3 regions of the Pseudoalteromonas sp. OANN1 genome follow, and region 2 is predicted to be linked to each of the others. Evidence: predicted binding sites of a transcription regulator. Region 2 holds the regulator's gene; each other region holds the start of a gene.
The links. Region 2 encodes MetJ, which represses methionine synthesis genes. Its sites were predicted from a motif close to TAGACGTCTAGACGTCTA; they were not measured.
Positions count from the first base shown of each region.

Region 1 (5,725 bases), on a different contig from region 2:
GCACTCGTTATAACCGTTTGATCCTTTCACTTACTCGCTGGCTTGTTGATAGAGCGTGGCGTAAAAACTGGGATCAAAAAGCGTTGAGTGCAGCAGAGCTACCGGTCACAGAAATCGCAAGCCAATTATTTGATAAAGACTGGCAAGAGCTGAAAAACTTGCTTCCACAGGATAAATCGCTTTCTGAAAGAGATTATCTACATGTGAGAATAAAGCTAGAAAACACACTACTAAGCGGTAACTGTCTGGGCAAGCTTTACGATAAAGAAGCACGCAAAGCGTTTAGAACGCCTTGGATTGATATCGTTTATGGTATTTATGAGCTAGAAACACTGGCGTATCTATATCAGCTTTGCCAAAGCCAAAACGCAGATGAACTGCAAGAAGTGCAGGCATGGCTCAAGCAAAAATCTGACTTTTTGATAAGTGCTATGGAGCAAAGTCGACAATCTTCCATGCATAGCGAGCCATATTGGTTTTAACCAAATTAAGCGGGGTTTTATCCCGCTTTTTTGTACCACTTCATAACAATCAATACTGCAAATATCAGGCGATGAACTAAACTTGGGTGTATCAATTCTGAGGTAGCCCAATGATCGATATAGACGATAAAGTGCTGAATGATTTGCGCGGCGGATTTAACTTACCTGCTAAGCCTGAAATATTACAAGCCTTACAAAATGAATTATCACAACCTGAGCCTGAGTTATTTACCGTGGCGGATATTATTGCGGCAGATGTTGGTGCATCAGCTGCGGTATTAAAGGTAATTAATTCACCTGCTTATGGTCTTGCCCGTACAATCACAGATATAAAACAAGCAGTGATGTTTTTGGGCGTTACCTGTATTACGCAGCTAGTGACAGGGTATTTACTTAAAAATGCGTTTGAGCAGTCAAAGTGCTGTATTTCACTGCAGCAGTTTTGGGATAACGCTGCGGATATTTCAAAAGCAGCAATGGTGGTTGGACATCATTTAAAGGCATCATTACCGATGGAGAATTTGCAGCTGCTGGGTCTGTTTCACGATGCCGGGATCCCTGCAATGGCTGTAAAATATCCTGACTACGCAGAGGTAATAAAGCAGTCTATAGAGCGGCCTGAGCAAACACTGATTTACTATGAGCAGCAAAAGTATCCAGTGCCTCACACTGTGATAGGCTACTTCCTTGCGACGTCTTGGCACTTACCCAAAGAAATATGCCAGATGATTTTACGCCACCATGACGTTAGCTATCTTGAAGAGCAAAAAAATGCACAACATGTGCAAACCTTTGCGGCACTTAAACTGGCTGAAAACCTCTGTTTTGAAGCAAAACACTTTAGAAGCGCAGCAGATTGGTACCTATTTAAAGATAAGGTGATGATTGAGCTAAATCTACATGAAGATGAGTATCAAAACTTAAAAGATGATGTCGACGAAGTATTTATTGGGTAGGGGATTATTTACGGGCATTAAAAAAGGCGCATTTGGCGCCTTTTTTTGCTTTTTGCAGCAGGGGATTATAGGCCTGCAGCTGCACGTAGTGCGTCAGCTTTATCAGTTGCTTCCCAAGGGAACTCTTCACGACCAAAGTGGCCGTAAGCAGCAGTAGGCTGATAAATTGGACGCTCAAGGTCTAGCATAGTGATTAGACCGTAAGGACGTAAGTCGAAGTGCGCGCGGATAAGTTCGATTAAACGCGACTCATCAAGCTTAGCTGTACCGAAAGTTTCTACGCTGATAGAAGTTGGCTCAGCAACACCGATTGCGTAAGACACTTGGATCTCACACTTGTCAGCAAGGCCAGCTGCAACAATGTTCTTTGCAACGTAACGTGCTGCGTAAGCCGCAGAACGGTCAACTTTTGATGGATCTTTACCAGAGAACGCACCACCACCGTGACGAGCCATACCGCCGTATGTATCTACGATGATTTTACGACCAGTTAGACCACAGTCACCCATAGGACCACCGATAACGAAACGGCCAGTTGGGTTGATGAAGAACTTAGTTGCTTCAGTGATAAGCTCTGCAGGTAATGTAGGCTTAATGATAGTTTCCATCACAGCTTCTACAAGGTCAGCTTGTGATACAGAATCACAGTGCTGGGTAGATAATACGACTGCGTCGATACCTACTGCTTTACCGTTTTCGTACGCGAATGTTACCTGAGACTTAGCGTCTGGACGTAACCAAGGTAGCGTGCCGTCTTTACGAACTTGCGCTTGACGCTGAACTAGACGGTGTGAGTAAGTGATAGGCGCAGGCATAAGTACGTCAGTTTCGTTACACGCGTAACCAAACATTAGACCTTGGTCACCAGCACCTTGTTCTTCTGGACGAGAACGATCAACACCTTGGTTGATATCAGGTGATTGCTTACCAATGGTGTTAAGGATTGCACATGAATCAGCGTCAAAGCCCATGTCTGAATGTGTGTAACCAATTTCACGCACGGTCTTACGAGTTAATTCCTCGATATCAACCCAAGCGCTAGTTGTGATTTCACCACCAACCATAACCATACCGGTTTTAACGTAAGTTTCACACGCAACACGTGCTTTTGGATCTTGCTCAAGGATGGCATCTAGAACCGCATCAGAGATCTGATCGGCGATTTTATCTGGATGGCCCTCAGAAACAGATTCAGAAGTAAATAAATGTTTAGCCATTGTATTTATGCTCACAAATATTGCGCTTCACAAACATCAGGGACAGCGCGAAAAATTAAGGGGCGTATTCTAACCAAAAAACCTAGGCATTGACTAGTTATTTTACGCCTAGACGTCCAAAATTGTGCAAACTTTTTTAATGGTCGGAAAAAGTCCGTCTGTACCCGTTTTTTTATGGCCTTTGCCGTTGCAGTTAGCCATATAAATAAGTAAGAATGGGCTCAAACCCCCGCGAAACACATTTAAAGGTAGGAGAATTCATGCCATCTCGCAAAGAACTTGCTAATGCAATTCGCGTTCTTTCCATGGACGCTGTACAAAAGGCCAAGTCTGGCCACCCAGGAGCCCCTATGGGCATGGCGGACATCGCAGAAGTACTTTGGCGCGATTTTTTAAAGCACAACCCAAGTAATCCTGAGTGGTTCGACAGAGATCGCTTCGTATTATCAAACGGTCACGGCTCGATGTTAATTTATTCATTGTTGCATTTGTCGGGTTATGACTTATCAATTGATGACATCAAAAACTTCCGTCAGCTACACTCAAAAACACCAGGCCACCCAGAATATGGTTACGCACCAGGTATTGAAACTACCACTGGCCCATTAGGTCAGGGTATTACTAATGCGGTAGGTATGGCGATTGCTGAAAAAGCATTGGCTGCACAGTTTAACCGTGAAGATTACGACATCGTTAATCACTATACCTATGCATTCTTAGGTGATGGTTGTTTGATGGAAGGTATCTCACACGAAGCTTGTTCACTAGCGGGTACTCTTGGTCTTGGCAAACTGATTGCGTTCTGGGATGACAACGGTATTTCAATCGACGGTGAAGTTGAAGGTTGGTTTAGCGACGATACACCTAAACGCTTTGAGTCTTATGGTTGGCATGTTATCGCCGGTGTTGATGGCCACGATAGCGATGCGATTAAAGCGGCAATCGAAGCGGCGCAAGCAGAGTCTGACAAGCCAACCCTCATTTGTTGTAAAACGGTTATCGGTTATGGTTCACCAAACAAGTCAGGTAGCCATGATTGTCACGGTGCACCGCTAGGTGATGATGAAATCAAAGCAGCACGTGAATTCCTTGGTTGGGAGCACGGCGCATTTGAAGTACCGGAAGATGTGTACGCGAAATGGGATGCAACAGCACGTGGTCAAAATCAACAAAGTGACTGGTTGATTAAGTTCACTGAATACCAAATGCATTATCCTGAGCTTGCTGCTGAATTTGAGCGTCGCATGAAAGGCGAGCTTCCAGCAAACTGGTCTGAGAAAACAGAAGCCTATATCGCAGAGCTTCAAGCGAATCCTGCAAACCCAGCAACTCGTAAAGCATCACAAAATGCATTGAATGCTTTTGGTCCAATTCTACCTGAGTTTATGGGTGGCTCTGCTGACCTTGCGGGTTCTAACTTAACACTTTGGGATCAATCTAAAGGCTTAACGGCAGAAGATGCTGCGGGTAACTATATTTTCTACGGTGTGCGTGAATTTGGTATGTCTGCCATCATGAACGGTATTGCACTGCACAGAGGCTTTATCCCTTACGGTGCGACATTCCTGATGTTTATGGAATACGCGCGTAATGCCGTACGTATGGCTGCATTGATGAAGCAAAGAAGCATCTTTGTGTATACTCATGATTCAATCGGTCTTGGTGAAGATGGTCCAACACACCAACCAGTAGAACAAATGGCGAACTTACGTACTACGCCAAACCTTGCGAGCTGGCGCCCATGTGACCAAGTTGAGTCAGCAGTTGCTTGGCAGCAAGCTGTTGAACGCGCTGATGGTCCATCTGCACTTGTATTTACCCGTCAAGGTCTTGCACAGCAGCCACGTACCGCTGAGCAAGTAGCAGCGATTAAGCAAGGTGGTTATGTACTATCTTGTGATGGTGAGCCTGAAATCATCCTTATTGCAACCGGTTCTGAAGTGCAACTTGCGGTTGAGTCTGCGGATAAGCTTCGTGCAGAAGGTAAAAAGGTACGTGTTGTGTCTATGCCTTCAACGGACATTTTTGATGCGCAATCTCCAGCATACAAAGAAAGCGTACTACCAAGCTCAGTAACGCGTCGCGTCGCTATCGAAGCGGGTATTGAGGACTTCTGGTACAAATATGTAGGCCTAAATGGTGCTATCGTTGGTATGACAACGTTTGGTGAGTCAGCGCCTGCTGATGAGCTATTCAAGCTATTTGGCTTTACGGTAGAAAACATCGTTGAGAAGGCAAACGCATTGTTTGCATAATCAAAGAAAAGAAACAAAAAACCCATGCCATGCATGGGTTTTTTTATGCTTAGCGGTTTTGCTAAACCACCTAGAGCTTTGAGACTGTTTCCTGCTCAAAGCTCAGGTTCGATAGCTAAACCTTAAACTGTTCTACCGATAAGCGTAATTCTTCGGCGAGTTTAGCAACCTCAGAACTAGAGATTGAGGTTTGGCTCGCGCCTTCAGCCGTCTGCTCTGCGATTGTTACAATCGATTCCAAACGTTCACTAATTTCCTGTGCCACCTGCTGTTGCTCATTCGCCGCGTTTGCAATCTCTTCACTCACATCATGAGCCTGAGAAACAGCTGCAGTGATAGAGTTTAGCGCTTCGTTAGCAAGGTCGCTCTGAGTTACGCACGACTCCGCCTGCTGTTTGCCTTTCGACATTGCGCCTACCGCTTCTTCGGCACCAGCTTGTAAGGATTCAATCATTGCTTGAATTTCTTGAGTTGACTCTTGAGTCTTACTTGCAAGTGAGCGCACTTCGTCTGCCACTACCGCGAAGCCACGACCCTGTTCACCAGCACGCGCGGCTTCGATTGCAGCGTTTAGCGCAAGGAGGTTAGTTTGCTCGGCAATGCCACGGATAACATCCAAAATACTGCCTATCGAAGCGCTGTCTTGGTGTAGTTTGTTAATCACGCGAGAGGCTTCATCCACTTCTCTTGCGAGTTGCTCAATAGTGTGTTTGTTCTCATGTGAGATACCTTTAACACGCTCCGCTTCTTTATCTGCATTTTTAATTTCTTGTAATGCTTGATGCGCGCTGTTACTAACACCGTGAGACGTGCTA
Region 1 covers NZ_JAMXSE010000009.1:31,119-36,843, reverse strand. The annotation lists gene NH462_RS09825 (CYTH domain-containing protein) at 1-482, shown strand, start outside; gene NH462_RS09820 (HDOD domain-containing protein) at 593-1,438, shown strand; gene metK (methionine adenosyltransferase) at 1,504-2,655, opposite strand; gene tkt (transketolase) at 2,916-4,910, shown strand; gene NH462_RS09805 (methyl-accepting chemotaxis protein) at 5,026-5,725, opposite strand, start outside.
Region 1: a site for MetJ is predicted at 2,757-2,774, ahead of metK (methionine adenosyltransferase). Genes of this name have one in related genera too.

Region 2 (5,725 bases):
TCATACCATTTAGTGTGGATCACAAAAATATTATCACCCGGTGTTAAATTCGCGATTGCCGAGCCGTTTGGTACCTGTGCAATGCCTACTTTTGCAGACACTTTGCCATTGCTTGCAATTTCAAGCGCACCAGTATAGCGAAGCGCAGCGTCATTCGCTGTGGCCTTTGCATAGTGTGTCGCATAAAAGTCATCGAGTTGCTGGCGATTTTCTAAAAACGTTTGCCATGAACCCACACTCAAGGACTCAGGCATTAACGCCTCTAATTCAATATCGTCAAGCTCAAGTTCAATGCCTAACTCTCGTGCTAAGATCAAAAGCTTACGCTGCATATCTCGGCCAGATAGGTCTTCGCGTGGATCAGGCTCGGTAAAACCAAGCTCTTGCGCTCCAAGCACTAACTCAGAAAATGCTTCAGAGCCATCATAGCGACTACAAAGCCAAGATAAAGTGCCAGAAAAGACGCCTTCAATTCTCACCACTTCATCACCACTATTTTGCAGATCCGCCAACGCAAAGTTAATGGGAAGACCTGCGCCAACACTGGTGTTGTAACGCCATAACAGGTTACGCTCTTGCAACTGCTGACGCAGCTTTGAGTACCAACCTTGTTGTGCCGTGCCGGCATATTTATTAGCGCTGATCAAATGGCAGTCATGTTCAACAAACTGTGGATACAACTCACTGAAACGCTCGCTCGCAGTAATATCGACCACCACTTTATGCTCGTAATCTAGCTCTTTAATACGAGTGAATAGCTCGGCTTCATTGTATTCGATGGCCTCATTTTGCCATTGCTGTTGCCACGATGCTAAGTTCAACCCGCTTGGACAGAACAACATTTGCTTAGAACGCAGTAAGCCAACCAACTTAAGATCAAAGTGCTCACTCAGCTTAGCGACTTGGTTTTTGCATTGTTCGATAAACACTTCACCCACATTGCCAACACCAGCCACAATCACTGCAAGCTCTCTGCCTTTATTCACCAAACGTTCGTGCAATATGGCAAGTAGATCGCTATCAATTGCTTGATCGGTTAACACTAAGCTGTAATGACGCTCTTGCAGCACAAAACGGGTGACAATCGCATGTTCATCCAATAGTTCCAGCGCCTGCTGATGTAACCCAGCAACATCCTGACTTGGGGCAACAATAGCAAAGCCTTGTACTTGCGACTCAATAATATTGGCACGTGAATCAAGCGCTTTGATCACAACATGGCTAAATTCAGATGGCACCAGTAAGTGTGCCTCTCCACCTTTAACAAAATGATGAATGCTATGCTGGATAAGCTGGCTTAGCTGCTTCACTTCGCCACTTTTTAGCTGCTCAACGCGTAACAGGTCAAGTTGTCCAAAAGTGGTAATAAAGCGCTTCTCTTTGCTATAGCCTGCCTTTACTATCTCAGTGCCAAGCGCATCGGCATCAAAGCTGCTGCGAACTTGTAGTTTTATATCGGTATCTTTAAGTGGAGACAGCGTTTTTGCATGCAGTACCGGATTACCTAATCGTGCGAGTAATTCAGCTTGGCCACGACATACCTTAGTGTATTTTATGGCATTAGCGACTTTACGTGGATCCGTACTGAATACGCCAGTTGTATCCGTCCAAATTGATACTTGAGCGGCATCAAGATAACTTGCCAACAAAGTCGCGCTATAGTCACTGCCATTTCGACCTAAAGTCACCGTTTCACCTTGTGCATTTGCGGCAATAAAACCGGTAACGATATAGATAGCGTGTTCATCAATTGTGCGATAACACGCTTCTTTGTTATGGGCATGTAGTAACACTCCATCTTGTTGTACAAATAACGTACGAGCGTCGATAGCTTTGGCTTCAATGCCTTGAGAACTTAGGCAGTTTGCTAATATACGAGCCGACCATAGCTCTCCATGTGCAAGTAAACTCGCGTAGTGAAGATGTTGTTCTTCTCTTCCCAAAGCGATTGCTTGCAGCTCATTGACAAGCTGTTTGAGTAACACACTGTGTTGTTCACCTACAAACAGGGCATCAATTAATTCTCGTTGATGATTTTCAACTTGTAATAAAACATCGTTGAATGCACGAACATCTTGCTGCTCAAAGCTTTGCCATAACTTCACTAGGGTATTCGTTGTTTTTCCTGCAGCAGAAACCACAACACTGTCACCTAGTTGACATTGCTCTAACACTATCTTGGCAACCGCCTGATAACGCTCTGGCGAGCTTAAACTCGAACCACCAAACTTATGTACTACTTTTGCCATTTACTCACCACAACGCTACTGTATGTGCAGGCGTTAACTTGAATGACTTAGCATCATCACTCGCCTGACTTTCATCAATACATGCAAATCCCGATTCCAGATCTGCAATGAGATCCTGTGCATCTTCAATGCCCACAGAAATACGAATTAACGTGTCGCCCACTCCCGCTTCTAAACGTGCTTGCGGATCCATACCTGCGTGTGTCATCGTCGCTGGATGGCAAATAAGACTCTCAACCCCACCTAGAGATTCTGCCAATGAGAAGTGCGTTAGAGACGTTAAAAACTTCGCTGATGTTTGCAGTTCGCCTTTGATATCAAAGCTCACCATACCACCAAAACCGAGCTGTTGTTTTTTCGCAAGTTCGTGTTGAGGATGCGACTCAAGGCCTGGGTAATAAACTTGGCTAACATACGGCGACTTTTCTAAATACTCCGCAATCAGCTGAGCATTTTCTTGATGCTGGCGTAAACGCACGTTTAAGGTGCGCAGTCCACGTAAAGTAAGATAACTATCAAAAGGTGCGCCGGTAATACCGATATTATTTGCCCACCAAGCTAACTCATCACCCAACTCCTGTGTACGCGCGATCACCGCGCCCCCCACGACATCAGAATGACCATTGATATATTTAGTAGTTGAATGCACGACTACATCCACGCCAAAGGTAATGGGGTTTTGTAGTGCAGGAGACAAGAAGGTGTTGTCGGCGGCGACCAAAGCCCCCACAGCGTGTGCTGCATTTACGACAGTTTCTATATCCGTGAGCCTTAATATTGGGTTACTTGGTGTTTCAATCCAAACTAATTTAGGTTTGATCTGCTGCAGCTGTGCAAGACTTTCAGGTTGCGTGAGATCCAACACGGCTAATTTGAGCAGTCCACGCTTAGCAAGCGATGTAAACAAGCGATAGCTACCACCGTAACAGTCATGTGGAATAACCAGCGTATCGTCATGGTTAAGTAGCTGAGTTACTAGGTGAACAGCAGCCATGCCAGTGGCGGTAATAATGCCACGAGCACCACCTTCAAGTTCAGTCAGTGCCTGTGCAAGCACATCACGATTAAAGTTACCACTGCGGCCATAATCGTAGTCGCGTTTGGTATCAAAATCGGCAAAAGAATAGGTGGTAGAAAGGTAAAGCGGTGGCACTACTGCCCCATGTGCTTTATCAGCTTCTATACCGTGACGCACTGCAACCGTCGATTTATTAACTTGACTCATAAGGTCACCTAGATAGTTGGATGTTTAGACGTCTAAAAGGTTAGAGCAACAGAAACTAGAAGTCAAAACATTTATACTGCTAAATGGCTAAATAACTAGTATTTGACTATCTTTTTTAAACCGATAAAATTTCGCCACTCTAGGCGTTGCTAATACGACTGAGTTATTGAAAACTATGGCAGAGATTCTTCTATCTCGCTATGGCGGATTAGTTTATTCATCTATTTGAGTTTGGGATTTATCTTTAATTCGTAAGGTTATCCCTATATTCATGCGGTTGGTGAATAATGTAGACCAGAACCCAGTCATATTGGCATTGATGTAACTGAGGCAAGTACACAATTATGGCAAAATGGAACGGTGAGTATATTCACCCATATGCAGAACACGGTAAGAAAGCAGAGCAAGTAAAAAAGATCACGGTGAGCATACCTCTGAATGTACTCAAAGTGCTAACTGATGAGCGTACACGTCGCCAAGTGAATAATTTACGTCATGCCACGAACAGTGAGCTTTTATGTGAGGCGTTTCTACATGCCTTCACAGGTCAGCCACTGCCGAGCGATGAAGACTTGAGAAAAGATAATCCAGAGCGTATTCCATTAGAAGTAAGACAAATAATGGAAGAGCGCGGTTTGGAGATCCCAGAAATAAACGAAGAGTGATAACTACTCTTTCTCTGTGGACATACAGACACAAAAAAAGCCTCAATCGAGGCTTTTTTATTTGGATAATACCAATGGTATTATTCCATATATCCAGCTGGCATATCGATTTGTGCCACGCCTGATTCAATTGCAGCTACCGCTACTGCTTTTGCGATACGAGGTAACAAACGCGGATCCATTGGTTTTGGAATAATGTACTCAGGACCAAACTCAAGACTATCCACATCAGCCGCTTTTAACACTTCAGCTGGCACAGGTTCTTTCGCAATCGTTCTAATTGCTTCAACTGCTGCAATCTTCATCTCGTCATTGATAGCAGTTGCACGTACATCAAGCGCACCACGGAAGATAAACGGGAAACACAGCACGTTATTTACTTGGTTTGGATAATCTGAGCGACCAGTCGCCATGATCAAATCATTACGTGCACCGTGTGCAACTTCAGGACTGATCTCTGGATCTGGGTTAGAACAAGCGAATACCACTGGCTTGTCAGCCATTAACTTTAGATCTTCAGCAGAAAGTAAGTCTGGACCAGAAACACCAACAAATACGTCCGCATCCGCAATCACGTCTTGTAACGTACGCTTATCCGTGTTGTTTGCAAACAACTCTTTATATTCATTTAGGTCATCACGACGAGTATGGATCACGCCTTTTCTGTCCAGCATATAGATGTGTTCTCGTTGAGCACCACACTTGATCAATAATTCCATACAAGCAATAGCAGCTGCACCCGCACCAAGACACACAATAATCGCATCATGAATATCTTTACCTTGGATTTCCAACGCATTCAGCATACCCGCAGCGGTTACAATTGCGGTGCCGTGCTGATCATCATGGAATACAGGAACGTCACAACGTTCGATTAGCGCGCGCTCAATTTCAAAGCACTCTGGCGCTTTAATATCTTCAAGGTTAATACCGCCAAATGTGTCTGCGATATTTGCCACCGTATTGATGAAGTCTTCGGTGGTGTTGTGCTTAACTTCGATATCGATTGAATCAAGACCCGCAAAACGCTTAAATAATAGCGCCTTACCTTCCATAACAGGCTTTGACGCCAAAGGACCTAAATTACCCAAGCCAAGAATTGCCGTACCATTACTGATCACCGCAACCATATTTCCTTTACCCGTATAACGGTATGCATTCGCCGGATCAGCCGCGATTTCACGTACTGGCTCTGCAACACCTGGGCTATATGCAAGTGCTAAGTCTTTTACGGTCTCGGCAGGTTTAGTGAGTTCAACACTGATTTTACCTGGAACGGGCTTCTCGTGATAATCTAGAGCTTGTTGACGAAAATCTGTCATGGCGCGATATTTTCCTACGAAGTTAATGTGAGAGTGTGGTAAACGTTCGCATTCTGAATGTTGGCAACCTATCATGCTGGTTACAGCAACACACAGTGCGATTAACTATATGAGCGACGACATTCAACCACTCAACAAGCGTTTGTGCTTTGCTGTCGCGGTATGTCAATAGGACATATAGTTAATCGACCGTATTCACACAATACCGAGTTTTGCTCATTATTCAAGTAAAATCAGGTCTATCCACTAGCACGGTATTTTCTA
Region 2 covers NZ_JAMXSE010000012.1:24,278-30,002, reverse strand. The annotation lists gene metL (bifunctional aspartate kinase/homoserine dehydrogenase II) at 1-2,249, opposite strand, end outside; gene metB (cystathionine gamma-synthase) at 2,254-3,474, opposite strand; gene metJ (met regulon transcriptional regulator MetJ) at 3,819-4,139, shown strand; gene NH462_RS11645 (malic enzyme-like NAD(P)-binding protein) at 4,220-5,461, opposite strand.

Region 3 (5,725 bases), on a different contig from region 2:
ATAAAGGTTCTCACTTTGTATACGACTACTTTTAAGCATGTCATTATAACGCTGTGCAGTCTCTACCGCTTCTTTATAAGCGTGTGTTTGTAGTTGGGACTGCAATAAGGCAATGTAAAATAACTCCGTAAGCTGACTATTTTGCTGATTATGTGCTTCAAGCCCCTGTTTAAGTAACGTTTGTGCTGTTAGGTTATCGCCCTCAAGCTGCTTGAGTTTGGCTTCAATAAGCAGTGCTCGCTGATCAACTTTACCGTGTTGAATTAGTTGCCGAGTGCGTTTGAATGAAGCGAGTTGCTGTTGTGCCTGAGCGATATGATTTTGAGCAATGGCAATTTCGGCCAATAATAAATAGGCTCGAGACAATTGAGTATAGGCACCGCTTTGTGTCAAAGGTTGAAGTAAATCTTCAATGATTTCAGTTGCTTTGTTGTAGTCGCGCTTTTTGTAAAATACCTCCGCGATGCTTAGCAAGGTGTGATTCGCTTTGACTTGGTCGCCAGCTTGCTGGTGGAGCGCATGGGCTTGACGAAACGAGAGAATGGCATCATCCAACTGATTAATATCCCTCGACACATTCCCTAAATTATTAAGTGTGATCGCTTGCCTCTGCAGGTCATTGGTTGCTTTCGCTATTTGGTAGCTTTCTAAAAATAAAGTAAGGGCGGTATCTAGATCTCCGAGTGCCTGATAAGCATTAGCTAAATCGTTTGCTGATTTACCCAGGAGTTCGTTTTGTTGCAACTTAGCCGCAAGCGTTTGCGCTTCGTGGAAGCTCTTAAGCGCTTGAATATAATTGCGCTGGCGATAACGATTAATACCACTTTGTCTTAACACCTGAAAGCGTTGGAGTGTGGTTAACTTCCATGTTATCAACTCATCCAGTATTTGATTGCTGAGCTTTATGTCACCCACTCGACGATACAAGCTAACAAGCTCAAGGTGTGCATCAAAAGCTTGGGCACCGTTGGGTTCAAGCGTTTCAAGATGTTGCTTACAAGACAAAATTTGGCTTGTGAGGTTAGCATTATTAGCACTTGGGCATTCTGAACCATGCGCCGGTAACACAACGAGCAGTAAAGCTAAAAGCAAAGGCATAAATATTAGTCTAGATACATTGTTTTTACATATTAATATAGTGGTAACAAAAAGTCGTGTCTGCCTTTAACAAATCTCAGGTTGACTATTTTTTGTATTTTGTTGCTGTCTAGCTGCTGTTGTTTAATTTTGCCAGTACGACCAAGTCTCGATTTGTTAATATTGTTAGTTTAATGTGTTTTTGGTTTGGTCTTGTTGCTAATTAAGGCCCAGCTGAAGAAGCTGGAAATCAATCCATAAGGAAATAAAAATGAAGTTAAATACAATGTGGCTAAAGTCACTTAGCGTCGGTTTCACGTTATTTGCACCATTAGTGAGTGCCGCTCCTCAGCTTGATAAAGCCATATTCGAGTACAATGCTGGATTAAACATTCAAGAGGAATTTAATATCTTTGCCGATGGCAACGTGACTGATCCTAATTATCCAAATAGTGACTTGCGTATTCAATTGGATAGTAGCAAAAGCTACGATCAAATTGGCTTTTATGACAAAACTTACACTACATACGGTCAGGCGGTTGCATACAACACATTAGACAGACGTTGGGTTAAATTTAAGGGTAAGGTGCTTTATTTTTCAGGCGAAGACAACGGTAACCAAAAGATAGATACGATTTCTTTTCGCATTGTTAATCCTGCTGGAGAAACATCGGAGTGGGGAGAGATCAGAGTTAGCTTAGACCAAGCGTTTGGTGGTAATTACGATGTGTATCCGAGTGATGACTCGGCACAAACCTTTGCTGGTCAATCTGTTGATGTGTACGTTAAAGATAACGATAGTGGCGTACCGTATTATTATGGTGTTGAGATTTTTAGCTCACCCGCTAACGGTACAGTATCTGTTAACAGTGACTATTCCATTACCTACACACCAAAAGCAGGGTTCATTGGCCAGGATTCGTTCCAATATCGCATTAAGGGTAACAACCTTTATGATATTACAAGCGCGCCAGCGACAGTTTCTATTTCGGTAGCAAATTAACCCCAAACTCAGGCCAATATGCACACATATTAAGTGTGTATATTGGCTATCCTTTTAGCAATAAAAATACTCCAGCCAAAGCAATTAGGCCTCCAAACATCATAGACTTAGTAATCGCTTCTCTGCGCAGTAGCCCAATCGTCATGACCATGAGCGGTGCCGTTGCAAAGATGGTTTGTGCGATAGCGGGATCAGTATGATTAACGGAAATCAACTGTAGCCACAGCCCAATAAAGGTGCCAAAAAACACTGCAACGAATAACCAGTTTTTACCGTCGATTTGTTTAAGTGTGAGTGCTTTAAACAGGCTTTGTGATCGCAAACAAACAACAATAAAGGCCACAAATAGGGTGCCGGAGCCCAAGCGGATAAGTGCCGCCCACAAACTACTAATGCTTTCGTTATTTAGCGCACCTTTGGAAAGTACCATACCCGCAGCTTGGCAAATGGCAGCCGTGAGTGCAAAGCAGACTCCCAAAAGGTAATGTTTTTTGTCTAATACTGGCTGGCTTCTACTTGGCTTAATCGCCAGCATCACGCCAACAGTCGTCACTGCAATGCCGAGCCAAGCGGATGCGCTGAGATAAACACCAAGGAGGACAATGTTTAAGATCCCCGCTATGGCAGGTGCAAGACTTTCAATAACTAAAGTGCGAGCAGGACCTATATTTCTAAGTGCGGCAAAGTAGGCGCTGTCACCAATCGCTATGCCCAGTATCCCACTGGCTATCAGCCAGCCCCAGCTTGAGAGTAAGGTCGGGTACATAGCATCACCTGCGATGAGCAAACACAAGATCATCAAAGCAGAAGCGATGACGCCTTTGCTGACGTTCAACTCAAATGGGCTAAGATGATGGCTAAATCGTTTGTAGAGTATAGTTGAGCCAGCCCATACCCCAGCCGCCGCAATCGCTGCCGCTTCGCCAATACCAATCATAAATACCAAGCTTCTTGTGTTTATTAATATGGTGGCAAGTATACATAAATTGAAATAATCAGTGAGAGGTGAGACATAAAATTATTACCGAAAATGTTTAGACGTCCATACATCTAGAGGTTGAAATTTTCCAGTTTTTGTCCATAATAATGCCATTCGATTAGTCTGGAGCAGCGCATGCCAATCACCGTCACCGACGAACTCCCAGCCATTGCCCAATTGCGTCATGAAAATGTGTTCGTGATGCCACAAAGTCGTGCATCAACGCAAGAGATCCGCCCAATGCGGCTCGCGATATTAAACTTGATGCCGAATAAGGTGGAGACTGAGGTGCAATTTATCCGATTACTGGCAAATACCCCTTTGCAGGTGAACGTTGATTTGTTGCGACTAGACACCCATCGCAGCTCTGAAAACTCAGAGCAACACCTAGATATGTTTTACCGCTATTTTTCGGATGTGAAAGATCAAAACTATGACGCTTTGATCGTCACCGGTGCGCCGCTGGCGCATCTTGAATATGACGATGTGGTGTATTGGCAGGAATTACAGGCGTTTTTTGATTGGGCTGAGCACCATGTTACTTCAACCCTGTTCTCCTGTTGGGCCGCACATGCCGGTTTGTATCACCATTATGGGTTAAAGCGAGCGCTCAAAAATGACAAACTTTGCGGCGTATTTAAACACCACTGCTACTTTGACCACGGGGCGCTCACTCGTGGTTTTGATGATGAGTTTTTGGTGCCACACTCGCGCTATGGCCACATCGACATCGATAAAATTAACGCGTGTAAAGACCTAGTAGTATTAGCGGGCTCTGAAAAAGTGGGCGCTTACTTAATTAAAAATCACTCAGGTAGCCAAGTATATATTACCGGTCATCCTGAATACGACGCCGATACGCTACAAAAAGAATATCTTCGCGATTGTGAAAAAATGGCCAACGCACCGCAGCCTGAGAACTATTTTCCTGAGAATGACACCAGCAAACGTCCATCTAAGACATGGCAAAGCCATGCATTCTTGTTATTCTCAAATTGGTTAAACTACTATGTTTACCAAACCACACCTTATGATATTAACTTAGTTAGCCAAGATGTAAGGACTAACAATTATGCCGAATAATGTAGCCGTAAACGGTGAGCAAATAGCAGAGCAGCTTAAGCAAGCGATGCAGCAACGTATTCTGATCTTAGATGGTGCAATGGGAACCATGATCCAAAAGCACAAATTAGAAGAGCAAGACTATCGCGGTGAGCGCTTTAAAGATTGGCATGTCCTTATCAAAGGCAACAACGATCTGCTAAGTTTGACGCAGCCTGAGATAATCAAACAGATCCATCGCGATTATCTAGCTGCTGGCGCGGATATCATTGAAACCAATACTTTTAATGCTACCACCATCTCGTTGGAAGATTATGACATGGCAAGTCTAAGCCGTGAGATTAATCTTGAATCGGCGAAGCTTGCACGTGCGGTATGTGATGAATTTACCGCCAAAGATCCTAGCAAGCCTCGCTATGTGGCGGGTGTACTTGGTCCAACGTCAAAAACCTGTTCGATTTCTCCAGATGTAAACGACCCAGGCTTTCGCAATATCACTTTTGACAAATTGGTTGCAGCCTATGTTGAATCAACGCTTGCTCTTATCGAGGGCGGTGCTCATCTTATTTTGATTGAGACTATTTTTGATACGCTCAACGCCAAAGCCGCGTCTTACGGTGTAGAAGAAGCGTTCGAGCAAGCGGGCGTCACTCTGCCTGTTATGATCTCGGGCACTATCACCGACGCTTCCGGTCGCACGCTGTCAGGGCAAACCACCGAGGCGTTTTATAACTCCATTCGCCATATTAAGCCAATCTCTATCGGCCTCAACTGCGCGCTAGGCCCAGACTTATTAAGACAATATGTAGAAGAGCTGTCACGGGTTTGTGAGACCTTTACCTCTGTGCATCCAAACGCAGGGCTTCCTAACGAGTTTGGTGAATACGACCTAGAAGCCGACGATATGGCAAAAGAGATTATTGATTGGGGTAACGAAGGGTTTATCAATATTGTTGGCGGCTGCTGTGGTACCACGCCTGAACATATTCGCGCCTTCGCGAGAGGCCTTGAGCAAACCCAGCCGCGTAGCTTGCCTAACATCGAAGTGCGGATGCGTTTGGCAGGTCTTGAAGCCTGTAACTTAAATTAGGAATTCACCATGACACAAACAGCAGTATTTACCAATGTCGGTGAACGTACCAATGTAACGGGATCGGCAAAATTTAAGCGCTTAATTTTAGAAGAAGATTACGAAACCGCGCTGGATGTTGCTAGAGAGCAGGTTGAAAGCGGCGCGCAAGTGATCGATATCAACATGGATGAAGCCATGTTGGACTCAAAAGCTGCGATGGTGAAGTTTCTTAATCTGATAGCGTCAGAGCCGGATATTTCTAAAGTTCCCATCATGGTCGACTCGTCTAAATGGGAAGTTATTGAAGCGGGCCTGAAATGTATTCAAGGTAAAGCCATTGTAAACTCAATCTCTTTAAAAGAGGGTGAGGCACCATTTATCCACCAAGCTAAAATCATTAAGCGCTTTGGTGCTGCTGTGGTGGTGATGGCATTTGATGAAGTTGGTCAAGCGGAAACCGCAGAACGAAAGTTTGAGATCTGTCAGCGCTCTTACAAAATCTTGGTTGACGAGCTTGGGTTTCCGCCAGAAG
Region 3 covers NZ_JAMXSE010000006.1:21,418-27,142, forward strand. The annotation lists gene NH462_RS07230 (tetratricopeptide repeat protein) at 1-1,098, opposite strand, end outside; gene NH462_RS07235 (Ig-like domain-containing protein) at 1,349-2,080, shown strand; gene NH462_RS07240 (DMT family transporter) at 2,127-3,017, opposite strand; gene metA (homoserine O-succinyltransferase) at 3,195-4,142, shown strand; gene NH462_RS07250 (homocysteine S-methyltransferase family protein) at 4,132-5,211, shown strand; gene metH (methionine synthase) at 5,221-5,725, shown strand, end outside.
Region 3: a site for MetJ is predicted at 3,108-3,125, ahead of metA (homoserine O-succinyltransferase). Genes of this name have one in related genera too.